Teredinibacter purpureus: one gene and its partner. Each later gene encodes a partner of the first gene's protein in a complex. Links are inferred from orthologs where the notes say so. Each region holds a gene or a part of one and is shown on either strand. Other genes may lie near its edges.

Evidence for each region. The genes of interacting proteins can lie anywhere in the genome.
Region 2: the proteins of H5647_RS02220 (region 1) and dapF are in contact, whole or in part, in a solved structure (PDB 5YGU), measured with the Escherichia coli proteins. The link is inferred for Teredinibacter purpureus from one-to-one orthologs.

Annotation. Positions count from the first base shown.
Region 1 is NZ_CP060092.1:550,327-556,725, forward strand. What follows is about bases 322-3,298. They hold H5647_RS02220 (RNA pyrophosphohydrolase), read right to left. Parts: upstream 2,074-3,298; coding sequence 1,570-2,073; downstream 322-1,569. Other genes in these bases: ptsP (phosphoenolpyruvate--protein phosphotransferase), read right to left, coding at 322-1,576; H5647_RS02225 (histidinol-phosphatase), read left to right, coding at 2,370-3,023; H5647_RS02230 (imelysin family protein), read left to right, coding at 3,077-3,298. In the rest of the region: more of ptsP, read right to left, coding at 1-321; more of H5647_RS02230, read left to right, coding at 3,299-4,189; H5647_RS02235 (HDOD domain-containing protein), read left to right, coding at 4,289-5,164; H5647_RS02240 (methyl-accepting chemotaxis protein), read left to right, coding at 5,354-6,399. UniProt on the Escherichia coli protein: Master regulator of 5'-end-dependent mRNA decay.
Region 2 is NZ_CP060092.1:1,156,944-1,163,861, forward strand. Bases 886-3,884 are described here. They hold dapF (diaminopimelate epimerase), read right to left. Parts: upstream 2,801-3,884; coding sequence 1,970-2,800; downstream 886-1,969. Other genes in these bases: H5647_RS05155 (hypothetical protein), read left to right, coding at 1,020-1,235; H5647_RS05160 (DUF484 family protein), read right to left, coding at 1,284-1,973; lysA (diaminopimelate decarboxylase), read right to left, coding at 2,800-3,884. Outside these bases: H5647_RS05145 (ammonium transporter), read left to right, coding at 1-63; H5647_RS05150 (P-II family nitrogen regulator), read left to right, coding at 359-697; more of lysA, read right to left, coding at 3,885-4,062; LPS translocon maturation chaperone LptM, read right to left, coding at 4,097-4,297; H5647_RS05180 (class I adenylate cyclase), read right to left, coding at 4,446-6,918. UniProt on the Escherichia coli protein: Involved in the succinylase branch of the L-lysine biosynthesis and in the biosynthesis of the pentapeptide incorporated in the peptidoglycan moiety. Catalyzes the stereoinversion of LL-2,6-diaminopimelate (L,L-DAP) to meso-diaminopimelate (meso-DAP).

The sequences.
Region 1 (6,399 bases):
GCCAGCCCAGAAAGGGATTTTCCTCTTCGATAGGGAAATAAGGCAATGATTTATCTCCACCTACATCAAGCGTTCGCATAGTGACTGTGTGTGGCGCAAATGCCGCTAACTGATCGCGATACGTTTGACGCTGCTCCTCCTCACTCGGAAAACGGTCACGCAACATAAAGGGTATTTCTGTTCGATAAAGACCAACGCCTTCCGCTCCACGCTCTAGCGAGATCATCGCATCAGCCATTAAACCGGTGTTGACCCAAAGCGCCACTCGATGGTGATCGATCGTTTCACAGGGCAAGTCCTTTAGTGATTCCAAGCCAGCAAATAGCTCAACATCCTCATCAACAATGGCTTGATACTGCGCTTTCATTCTGTCGGTAGGGTCGCAATAAACACTACCACGATAACCATCAACAATAACTTCTCGACCATCCAAACGCGTAAAGGGAAGGTCTACCGCCCCCATAACCGTTGGAATACCAATCGAACGAGCCAAAATAGCGATGTGCGAGTTACTCGAGCCTTTCGTCGACACAATGCCCGCTAACTTGCCCTCCGGCACCTCTGCCAATACGGACGCGGTGAGGTCTTCACCAACCAAAATGGTATTGTCGGGGTAAATTTGTTCAGTTTTAGAGGATTGCTGTAAGTAGGCCAGTACACGGCTACCTAAATCGCGCACATCAGACGCACGCTCGCGAAGATAAGGGTCTGGCATACTCGAAAATATTTTGACATGTTCCAGAATAACCTCGCTCCACGCATAAGGCGCGGCTAAGCCACTCATAATTTTTTCGATGACTTCGCCACCAAGCGCGGTATCGTCGAGCATGCCAATATAAGCATCAAACAATACCCGCTCTTCTTTGTTGAGCCTATTTTCGAGCTCACTGGCGAGCTTCTTAATATCCGATCGAACAGCCGTTAGCCCCTGCTGGAAGAACGCCAACTCCTCTTCGATTGCATTACAGGTTTGATAGGGTACGGAATTTAAATCGGCTAGAGGTGAGACCACAACACACTCACCAATTGCGACGCCCGATGCTCCCGGTGTACCGATAAAACGCGCTTCTGTTCGAGGGCCAATGGAACGCAGAGCGCCCGTCGCCTCGGCATGGGCGATAACAGCGGCTAACTGAGCCGACATAGTAATGAGAAATGCTTCCTCACCCTCATCGAACTTGCGTTTTAGACGCTGCTGTACAACCAGAACACCTAAAATTTGACGCCTATGAATAATAGGCACCCCTAAAAAGGCACTGAAACGCTCTTCACCCGTTTCAGGAAAATATTGAAATTTAGGGTGAGACTCAGCATCGTCAAGATTCAACGGTTCCTCACGAATAGCCACGTAACCCACAAGGCCTTCATTGAGCCCAAGCTTCACTTGGCCCACCGCGCTTTTATTAAGCCCCTCGGTGGCCATCAAAACAAAATTGTTATTCGCACTACGCAAATAAACGGAACACACTTCAGTGTGCATTGCGGCTTGTACCCGCGTCACAATAATTGCGAGAACTGACTGAAGATCAGCGGCGGCGTTGACCTCCTGTACAATGCTGCGCAGCGAATTCAGCATGCGGGTTCCTGAACAGAAAGCACTAACCGATTATGCGCTGGCGCTAGCTCTTTCAACGCGCGCCTATATACCTCACGCTTAAACGCCACCACTTTAGATAATGGGTACCAATAACTCGACCAGCGCCAATCATCAAATTCCGGCGGGCCACCGGCATTGAGTTTTACACGATCGTCCTCACCGTTGAGTTTCAGTAAAAACCATTTTTGCTTCTGCCCCACACACAAGGGCTGTTTCTGTCGAACCAACCGATGCGGTAATCGATACCGAAGCCAACCTTGTGTCACCGCAAGAATATCAACATCACTCTCTACTAGACCTACCTCTTCATAAAGCTCTCGATACAGCGCTTCTTCTGGCGACTCAGACTCGTTAATACCGCCTTGCGGAAATTGCCACGCATCCTGGCCACCGATACGGCGCGCCCATAAAACATTGCCGCTACCATTGGCAAGCACAATGCCGACATTGGGACGAAATCCATCGTTATCGATCACGTAATACCTCTCCTTTCAGGAACACATAGTGGTGGAGCGATTAAGGCGAGATCTTAGAGAAAACCAACAACGTGCCGGTAATAATTGATGTGTGTTTCCCAAGCACGCCGGCAAGAGCTGCCCGACACGCCCCACAACTATCAAAGACACTTTCAAAGATTTCGCCCAAATATTGTTATAATCGCCAGCCTATTGTTTCACAAACTAGCAATTCTCAGCAATTAACGCTCCGCCTTTGCTGGCAAGCCCTTGCTGAGTCTCCTCTTTTCCCTAAAGTGTAGTCACGGGAGCCACTTTTGAGTTTAGCAATTTTTGACCTCGACAATACCCTTATTGCTGGGGATAGCGATCACGCGTGGGGCGAATTCCTTATTGATCAAAATATCGTCGATAGCGGGCAATTTCAACGCGCTAACGACCAATTCTATGCCGACTATGTCGCAGGTACGCTCGATATCGATGCGTATCTACGTTTTGCGCTTACGCCTTTGGCTCAATTTTCATTGCCTGAACTCGCACAATTACATCAATCGTTTTTTACCGCCAAAATTGCACCAATTATGCTGCCCAAAGCCGAGGCGCTGATCACAGAACATCGTGCGAAAGGCGATAGAATACTCATCATTACGGCAACTAATCGATTTGTCACCGAACCCATCGCCAAAGCGCTCGGCATACATGAAATGCTTGCCAGTGAAGGCGAAATCGTTAACGAACGCTATACCGGCCAGCCCACAGGGACCCCCTGCTTCCAACACGGCAAGGTGACACGATTAACGCAATGGCTGAAAGATAATAACGAAGATCTTGAAGGCAGCTATTTTTACAGTGATTCAGTAAACGATTTGCCACTGCTAGAACGCGTTCAGTACCCTATAGCAGTAGACCCTGACGAACGCCTCAAGCAAATTGCCCAGCAACGTAGCTGGCCCATAGTCAGCCTCCGTTAGCATCGCAGGCCAACTCACTCGTCGATAGATACAACTCAAGGATCTCCCATAACATGGAACTTCGCCACGCTAGCCTTTTGATTCTAGGTGTTCTCACGCTGTGTTTATGCGGCTGCGAGCCCAAACAGAAAGCGGCCGAAACTCAACCTTCCGCCAGTGCCATCGACGACCCTCAAATCGCTCACATAGCGGCGACCCAGTCGCTGTGGGCGTCTGGGAGCAAAACGCTCCAAGCGGTTCTCGCGTACAGTACAACCCTGAATGAAGAACTCGACCTCTTCATCGCCAACCCCACCGAGGCGAAGCTAATCTCCGCTCGTAATGCGTGGGCAAAAGCAGAGCTCGCCTACCAACACTTTTACTTTTTTAGCCAGTTCGGCATCACCGAGCCTCAGATTTTCGCAGACCTCGCAAAATCATGCTTTGCCATAGGCGCAAGCCCTATTCAACCCGGGTACTTAGACTATTTTAGCTCCTACCCATACTCGGGATTAGTGCACGATATTAGCGTCGAACTAACGCCACAAGCCCTGCAAGAACAACACGGTATGACCGATATCGAAGATGTTGTTCTGGGTTTATACGCGATCGAATTTATATTATATGGTGAAACGAAAATGCGGCCCGTAAGTGATTTTACCCCCGATCTAGTACTCACCACCGCTCAAAAAGAAACGGGTTTTAAAGGTATTGAAGAAACACCCAATAATCGACGCCGCGCGTTACTGCAACTGCAGGCCAACCAGCTAAGCCAAGACCTTAAAACCCTCATAAGCCAATGGCAAGCCACCGATAACGGCTCCATGAAGGCGGGCTGGGAACAACTCCCCTATAGCGCCCGCAAAATGACCATTTACAAAACCTTCGAGCGCACACTCACGCAACTACTTCTACGTACCGCTATTGCCACACCGCAAAGCGATCAGGCCTATGACGAGGCTACAGCGCAAGATAATGCCCGTCATATCGCCTCGAGCATTCAATCACTGTATGCCGCCTTTCCTTGGATCGCAGAAAAGCAACGGGCAGTAATAAGCACTCACCTACACAATGCCGAAGCACTACTGCAAACCCTAAGTGAGCAGCCAACACCCGATAGTCGCCAATGGCAACAAGCCTACCAGGCACTCAAACTCACTATGGATACTCATTTGGGCGCAAGTTAAACTTTTTCGGTGAAGCCTGTGGAGGCAAGCTAGACTAAAAAAGGTACTCATATTGGCCCCTAACCCCGCCTTAAGCCTCACTTGCCCCACAGGTTTACAATGTCCGCAGAGCTTACTCAGGAACAAATACAAAAAATTCTGCAAGGAATCGCCATCCCTCCTCAGCCTCAGGTAATGGTCGATCTTCAAATGGAACAAATTAGCCCTAACTGCAGCATTAAAGAAATTGCACGGCTTATAAGCCAAGATGTTGGCCTTTCTGGCAGTATCCTTAAAACCGTGAACTCCCCGCTTTATAAGCACTCGAACACCATCACCTCCATTACTCAGGCCGTGAATTTACTCGGCGTTAACAGCGTCGTAAACCTAGTGAACGCTCTCTCAATCAAGGGCGCCTTAACCGATAACGATATTATTGCCCTCGGCCGCTTTTGGGATACAGCAATGGACATTGCCGTTACCTCCTCCGTAATTGCCAAACAAATTGGTGTCCCCAACCCAGAAGAAGCGTACACATTAGGGCTATTCCACAATTGTGGAATACCCTTGCTCATGTCGCGGTTTTCACATTATTCAGAAGTGCTTGCTCAGGCATACTCATCCAAAAATCGCGGCGTTACAGAAATAGAAAATGACCTTATTAACACTAACCATGCCGTGGTTGGCTACTACGTTGGTAAATCGTGGAACCTGCCTCGCCATCTTTGCGAAGCGATTCATGAGCATCACCAAATCACCAAAATATTTTCCGACGAACGTGCCAATAGCCGTAAAAAAACACTGCTCGCCATACTAAAAATGGCCGAACACATTTGCGGCAACTACCGGCTACTCGGCCAACAAGACGAAGATTTTGAATGGAACAGAGTCTGCGAAACCATATTGATCTATACCGGTATTAGTGAATACGAATACAACAATTTAGAAGCACATGTATCAGAACTTGGCTTAGGGGGCAGCGACTACTATAGCTAAGGATTTCGGTCGTCAAGCCGATACCCCCATACGGCAAGAAAGTACGCGACGTAAACCGACCACTAGACATAACGCTGGCATCAAAAGCCACCCAAGATTGCTTTTACTCATTGATACCCTAGACTCAAATAAAACGGCCTCTATCAATGTTTGCAGCAATCACGCCCAATTAACTCGAGGGATTTTCGCTTGGATCTTCTGCGCAACCTTTCAATTAGAACCAAAATCCTTTTAATCCCCATTGTGGGCGCTCTCGGGTTTTTCACTTACTTATTTGCCAGTATTTACCTGGTCAGTGGCTCACTGGATATTTTACGAAGCGCCTACGACAAACAGCTCCCGCTATTACAAATGGCGGAGGCAAACCGAGCACGGGTTAAAAATCTTCAAGAAACACTCGCATTTGCCGTTTCTTCAGCCGAAATGGATGTACTCGAAAACGCCGAGACCATGGCCGAAGAATTACGCTCGGATATTGAAGAATCAAAAAACATTGATATCTCCTTAGCCCCAGATTTAGTGGAAATAGGCCTACTATTTGACGACTACTACAACATCGCCTACAACATCTCACTGGGCATGATCGATGGCTCCATCGACTTCTCTACGGTTGCAGGTAAAAGCGCCAAAATGACCGATGCGCTGGAACGCCTCAAAGAGCGTCTCGACGCCTTCCACAAAGAACGTTCACACACCTTCGACCAAGCGTTTGTCACGGCACAAGAACAAGCCAGCAAAATGTACTCCATTGGTATGATTCTCGGCATAGGTACCAGCCTATTGCTCATTATTGTAGGGGTGATTATTAGCAATATGATTAAAGGCAGTATCGATAGAGTGATTGTTCGCCTTAAAGATATCGCAGAAGACAACGGCGATTTAACCGTTCGCCTTGCCACTCGCCACAACGATGAAATTGGCGAAATGGTAAAATGGTTTAATACCTTCATGGATAAACTACAAACGGTCATGCACAAAATCGTTGAAACGGCACCGCCATTAGCGAACTTGGCCACCGATGTGAATAAGCTTTCTGGCAACATTACCGAAACGCTCGCACAACAAAACCACAGCGTTGAAGAAAGTAAAAACAATATTGAGCTCATGAGCCATAGCGTTGGCAGCATCGCACAAAACGCCGCCGAAGCGGCAAACGCCGCACGCATTGCCGACGAAGAAGCTACGAAAGGGCAAACTATTGTAGCCAACACCGTTAGCGGTATTCAAAAATTATC
Region 2 (6,918 bases), 610 kb from region 1 along the record:
GGTGTGGATATCTCTGAATGTGGTATGGAGGCTTATCCTGAGTTTATTTCAGGCGGTAAGTAAATCCTTACACAGCGTTAATCATAGGCGTTAGGCCTATTAAAAACCGGGGGTGACAGCCTCCGGTTTTTTTATGCGTGGGAGTTGTGCAAGTTAGCCACACGCGTGTGGAGTGCTGTGTGGTTTGAGGGGGATTAACGCGATGGATTCTTTGCCCCGAATCGGTGCGAGTGGTTTGTCTTTCGGTTTCGATCGGTGTAAATTGCCCTCCTAGACGATTTTAAGCGGTGTTCGGACCGGGTAGCCGAGCCATCAACTACAATAAAACCTGGATTTGGGTGTATTTAAGGATCTTCCTATGAAACTGATTACTGCTGTTATTAAGCCTTTTAAACTCGACGACGTGCGTAATGCATTGTCGGAAATCGGTGTTCAGGGTATGACGGTGACTGAAGTGAAGGGCTTTGGTCGCCAAAAAGGTCATACTGAACTCTATCGCGGTGCGGAATACGTTATTGATTTTCTTCCGAAGGTAAAAGTGGAGCTTGTCTTGGGTGATGATTTAATCGATCAGGCAGTGGAGGCCATTACTAAGGCTGCGCAAACGGGCAAAATTGGCGATGGCAAAATATTTATAATGCCTTGCGAAGAAGTTATCCGTATTCGTACCGGTGAAACCGGCCCTGATGCGGTTTAAGTTGCCATAGTTTCTTGTACGCCATGCTATTTCGCATGGCGTTTTTCGTTGTATTCCCTCGATTCATCTCCTCGTTTTTACGCCGTTTTAGGCGTTTGTTTTCTGGCCTCTCTCCCGAATGTTCGCACGTTTTTTCCCGTGTCTTATGTTTATCGCGTTAATAAAATAACCAATATTGTGTTTTTCTATTAACGCTAGAACAAAAAAAACTAAAGAAATTGAATGCCCCCCGCTGACAGATTCTAAACTCTGAACTATAAATTATCCGAGTTTGTGAAAGTGGTAACTAAACTATAAGAATATGTACGAGAGGAATTTGCACGTGGAAAATGAAGATGCTATTGAATCTGATGGTGGGGCGCTAGCGGCCCTTACAGTTGCTGAATCGTTGCTAGATAAGGATGCGGAGCGGAAGCACTTAGAAAGTGAAGTTGAAGCGTTTCTGGCGAGCGGCGGCCGAATTGACCATATTCCAGCCAATGTTGTGGCCGACCCGCCAAAAAAACCTGAGTCTAATTATGGTGGGCAGCCCATTTAAGGCGGGTTTTTGCGCACCACCTTACGGGCTATAGGCTGCGCGCACATTCTATTTCAAATATTTAGGCAGTTGCCGATTAAGTACTTCGGCAATATAGCTTAAAAACAGCGTTCCCATACTCGAACGGTAGTAGTTCGGGTCTTGGTTGCCTATGGCTAATACGCCTAGAGGGCTTCCATGCTGTAACACGGCTATTGCGGCGCTGCCGATATTGGGTGCGTCGCCATCAAATAAAAACCCACTCTCCTTAACATCAATGCCACCACTGACGGTATTGGGTAGCTTCAGGCGCTTGCCAATATAGTCGCGGGCATCGTGAATGGAGACAATGCGCGCCTCGCTTACGGGGGTATTGTTGTTGCCAAATAAGATGAGGCGCGTGTAGTGAATGTTAAATTCTTTATCAAAGCTGTAATACAGCGCATCGACCAAATCACCCAAATCGTTACATTCGAGTAAGGCTAGCACTAAGCGTTTGGTTTTATCGAACAGGCGATCGTTATCGCGGGCGTTGTCGAGCAGTTGGCTTAGCCGATGCCGCATGTCCATATTGCGATCACGTAAGATAGCCACTTGGCGCTCTACCAGTGAGACGGCAGGGCCGCTTTGGTGAGGCAGGTCAAGATCGGCCAATAGATCGATATGGCGATTGAAAAAATCCGGATGTTTTTTCAGGTATTGTGCTACCTGCTCGTCGGAAATTTTTTCCCTGTTCTGAGTAATAGAAGATTCACTCATACTTTAACTTGTCCATGAAAGACGGATGTTGCTGGGCCGGTCATCATAACAGGGTTTTGAGCGCCCTCCCATTGAATGCGTAACGTGCCGCCGGGCAATTCTACCGCTACGGTAGGGTCTAGCAGACCGCGCAGAATGCCACTCACAACCGCCGCGCAGGCACCTGTCCCACAGGCGAGCGTTTCTCCGGCACCGCGTTCGTACACGCGTAATCGAACAGTTTTCCGATCGATTATTTGCATAAACCCGGCGTTAACTCGGCTGGGAAATTGTTTGTGCGATTCGATAAGCGGGCCAATGGTGTCTACCGGAAAATGCGTAAGGTCTTCTACTAAGGTAATGGCGTGTGGGTTCCCCATAGACACCGCCCCTATGTCGAAGGTTTGGTCTGCGACGCGAAGGGGGTAGTACGCTAATTGCTTATCTGCGGTGAATGGAATATTACTGGGCGTTAGTTCGGGCGCGCCCATGTTGACGGTCACTTGGTTGTCGTCGTTAACATGTAATGTGAGTATGCCAGCGGCAGTTTCGACACATATTGTGGTTTTACTTGTGAGCTGACGCTGGCGTACGAAAAGGGCAAAACAGCGGGCGCCGTTGCCGCAGTTTTCTACTTCGGTGCCGTCGCTATTGAATATACGGTAGCGAAAGTCGGTGTCGGGATTGGTGGGAGATTCCACAACTAATACTTGATCGCAGCCGACGCCGAAATGACGGTCGGCGAGCTTACGTGCGCGCTCCGGTGTTACAGTGATTTTTTGACTGATGGCATCAATCATCACAAAATCGTTACCGATACCTTCCATTTTGGTAAAGCGTAAACGCATTAGCCTTGCTCTCCTGATGGCAGCAGGTGCTCGCCACGAATCATATCGTTAAAATCTTCGCGTTCGCGAATTAAAAAGTGTTGATCGCCGTCCACAAATACCTCGGCTGCGCGGCCACGGGTGTTGTAATTGGAACTCATAACGAAACCGTAAGCACCGCTGGACATGAGCGCCAGCTGATCACCTGCTCTGAGTGATAGTACGCGATCTTTAGCAAGGAAGTCGCCTGTTTCACACACTGGGCCGACTAGATCCCATGGCTGAGCTGTAGCGCTGCTGTTTTGCTGTAACGGCAAAACGTTCTGCCATGCTTGGTAAAGTGCGGGGCGAATGTTGTCGTTCATGGCGGCATCGATGATAGCGAAATTACGGTGCTCGGTGGGCTTCAGATAAAGCACTTCCGTGAGCAGTACGCCCGCGTTCGCGGCAATTGAGCGACCGGGTTCCAGTATGAGCTCGAGAGGCCTATCGCCTAAGCGTTGTTTTACCGCGGCGAGGTAATCTTGTGGCGAAGGCGGTGTTTCATCGTTGTAGGTAACGCCTAAGCCGCCGCCGAGATCTAAATGCGCAATAGCAATGTTCGATTCAGCTAGCGTATCGACTAACATTAGTACCCGATCGAGCGCATCTAAGAACGGGGCCAGTTCCGTTAACTGCGAGCCGATATGACAGTCTACTCCTACGACGTTTATGCCTGGTAATTGTGCTGCACGTTGGTATACGTGGGGCGCGCGTTCAATGTCGATGCCGAACTTATTTTCTTTTAGGCCGGTAGAAATATAAGGGTGAGTGTGGGCGTCTACATCCGGGTTCACACGCAATGATATATTCGCGACCTTGCCCATTTGGGTTGCTATAGCCGAAAGAACGTCGAGTTCTGCTTCAGATTCTACGTTGAAGCATGCGATACCCGTATCCAGTGCGAAGACCATTTCGTTAGGCTTTTTGCCAACACCTGAAAATATAATGCGTTCTGGTTTTCCGCCTGCGGCTAACACCCGTTGTAATTCGCCGATAGAGACAATATCAAAGCCTGCACCCAGTTGGGCCAGTACTTGTAATACGGCGATATTGGAATTTGCTTTTACGGCGTAGCATACCGTGCCGGGGTGTTCGCCAAGTGCTTGCGCGTAAGCAAGATAATGTTCGCTAAAGGCCGCGCGGCTATAAACGTAGCAAGGTGTACCATACTGCTCGGCAAGGGCTGATAGCGAAACACCTTCGGCGTGAAGGCTGCGGTTGCGAAACTCAAAATTGGACATGCTGTTACTTTCTCGAAATTCGTGTATTTAGGCGTTACGGTTGACGTGGCTCTACAGCGGGCATTTCCGTTGGCGTAACCGATTCGGTAGTGTGCGTGGGGTCGGGTAATTTTAATGGGCCTTTTTGTCCACAAGCACTCAAGCCCACAAGACCGAAAAACATTAGCCCTAAGGCCGTTGCTCGACGTATTGTTAGTGTTGCGCAAGCAGTATTCTTAACGGTTGTAAAAGGCATATTCGACCCCGTAAACAAGAATGTGTGTCAGGGTGGCCTTAGCGGTAATAGGGATTATTCGCGCGCTTAGCCCCGTGACGAAAGGCCGGAGTATAACCTGTCATACAGGTTGGTATAACCCTGCAAAAGGAAACAGTTGGGAGGGAGGTTAGGTTTTTAGCAGTATGCCAATGGCATGGTTAAGACGAAATTCTAGCCGGTCTTTTAGTTTTAGGTAATGGCCGCTGGTGAGTCGGCCAGCATCAGATAATAAGGGTATGCAAAGGCTTAGGTCGAGATCGGTTAGGTAGACGGCGTAGTGCTCACGTGATGTGCGTAATTTCAGAATGTATTGTGCTACGACCATATAGAGCTGGTGGTTAAAGGTTCGACCTAGAAATTCTTGGTCATCACAATAAAAGTCGAAGACCAGTTCGCCATCGCTGCCTTTGTGTGCCACGGCTTTCACTTCAAATTTCGCGGTGGCGGGCTGCTGGCGAGACACAAGTTTGGGGGCCGCTTTGAAGCGTGGGCCTGTTTTAATTAACTCATAAAAGTGCAGAGGGAAAATGCCAAAGTCGTATAGCAATTGCTGGTTAAGGCGTGTTTGTCGCTCGATGATTGCGCGTAAAAATTGATGTAATGGCTTTAGCGGTGAGTGTTCGCCGCTCCCGTGATATTCACGGTGTGTGATGGAGCCCATTTCATCGACGACATACACTTCCATTCCTATATCGTAACGCCTATAAAAAATGTGTATGGCACCGGACCAATTTCGGCCGCCCATTCCGCCTGAAATAGTGTGGCTAATCGTGCGCATGGGATGCGATTCAAGTGCACGGCTGTCAAATAAAATTGGGCTTATAGCGAGTTGCTCTTCGCCTAAATAATCAATTAAAAGGTTACGTGTTTTATGCTCTCGTATGAGTAGCTTAGGGCCTCTAAATTGCAGGCTGTAGTAAGCGCCGGCCATTTCAAAAAGATAGCGTGTGGTCGCCGGGTAACGGCCACTGTAATAGCAGTGCGAAATTTCATTAAACCAGCGTTGAATACGATTAGTAATGGTCGTTGTATGGTGAGCACCTATACAGGTAATCGATAGTGACGGGGGTGTTTGGTGTGTGCCGGGTAAGCAGAGTTGCAGGTATTCTTGAAGCGCCTCTAGCAGTGCGTGCTTGGAGTCGAAACGTCGCGCACTAATTTCGTCCCAGCTGTTGCGTGTGATCATATCAAGCGACACTACGAGGTTGTCTTTGAATCCGCTATAACGTAATGCGTCGGCTTGGCCGCTTAGCCGTTGGATACCTAAGCCATCTAAACGGGATGTTGGCGATCGGCCAACGTTGAGTAGTAGAAGTGCATGTGTGGGGGCGGCTGCTTGTTTAAAGTGTTTATGGCTAAGCGAAGGGAGCGGCAGTGGCAGCCATTGAGCGAGTTGTGCGAGTATTTTTCGCACGTCAACATCGCTAATAGAGGGTGAGTGCTGTACGTCAAAAGAGGTGTTTTCGCTGATGATACCGTTCACATAACACCAGAGCAGTAGTTCGATCAAACTGAGCGTTGATTTAATAGCGGTGCTGTCACTGCTGAGTGCACTGCCGCTAATGTGCGAATAGGCTGTCCATACATTGACGCTGGTATCGTTGTCGTAGCGTTCAGTTAGCGAAATAATTTCTTCGCTTAGGTCATCTGAAATATTGGGGTTTATCCATTCAACTTTGCCTGGACGCCGCTCGAAGGTGGCTTGTAATTTTCGCCCCAATATTGTGAGTTCTTCTGTGGATATCGCGCGCACGGCGCCAGTTTCTGTGGCGAAATCTTGAATAAATCGATAGCTGTGGTTGAGTTCGTTGACTAACAGCGCACGCTCTTCGGTTACGTCGTTAGCCTTCCAATGGGCTCGCTGATCGAGCATGGCGATCTGTTGTTTTTGCCAGCCCCACTCATGAGTCAATCTTTCGAGCAAACATCGCTGCCAGGATTTTTCACGGCTGCGGGGTGGTTTTGAGAGCGGTTTATTCACTTTAAAATAAAAGCACCTGCGTGCTAATTCGAGACGAGTGGTAGCGTTTTTGGTGAGTAAATATTGCTCGATATGGCGAAAAATCATCATATAGCCATCAAGTTCATTAATATCGAGTTCACCTGCATAAACGTGCGCTTTAAAGCGGAGGGAAAGTGGTTCTACGTTGGGGTGCTGTCCCGCATAGGCTTCTAGCGATAATAATTTTAATACCGATTTATAGGGCGACTCTATCGCTTTATATAATTGCCAAATTCCGGCGCCTACAAATTCGCCATCTGGGATGGTGGCAATGCCACCAAAGTCGAGCAAGTTATCGTCGCGTAAAAAACGTTTTGTCAGAAGTGTATGGGTGTATTGCGCGTAATCATTTTCTTGCGTTGCGGGTACAAACCACCAAAGTGGTTTGCGGCCGCCCACCAGTATCGCTGTGCGGTAGAATTCATCGAGCAGCAATAGGCGTTGTGCGCTGCCGCTGGATTCATCATTTAAACTATCGATATGTCCTTGTTTAAAGGTTTCATGGTCCATTAAAAAGAAATGCACTTCTAAGCGAAACGTCATTGCCCATGTCGAAATTCGTTTTGCTTTTTCGTTTAAAGAGGCGATGGCGTTTGGT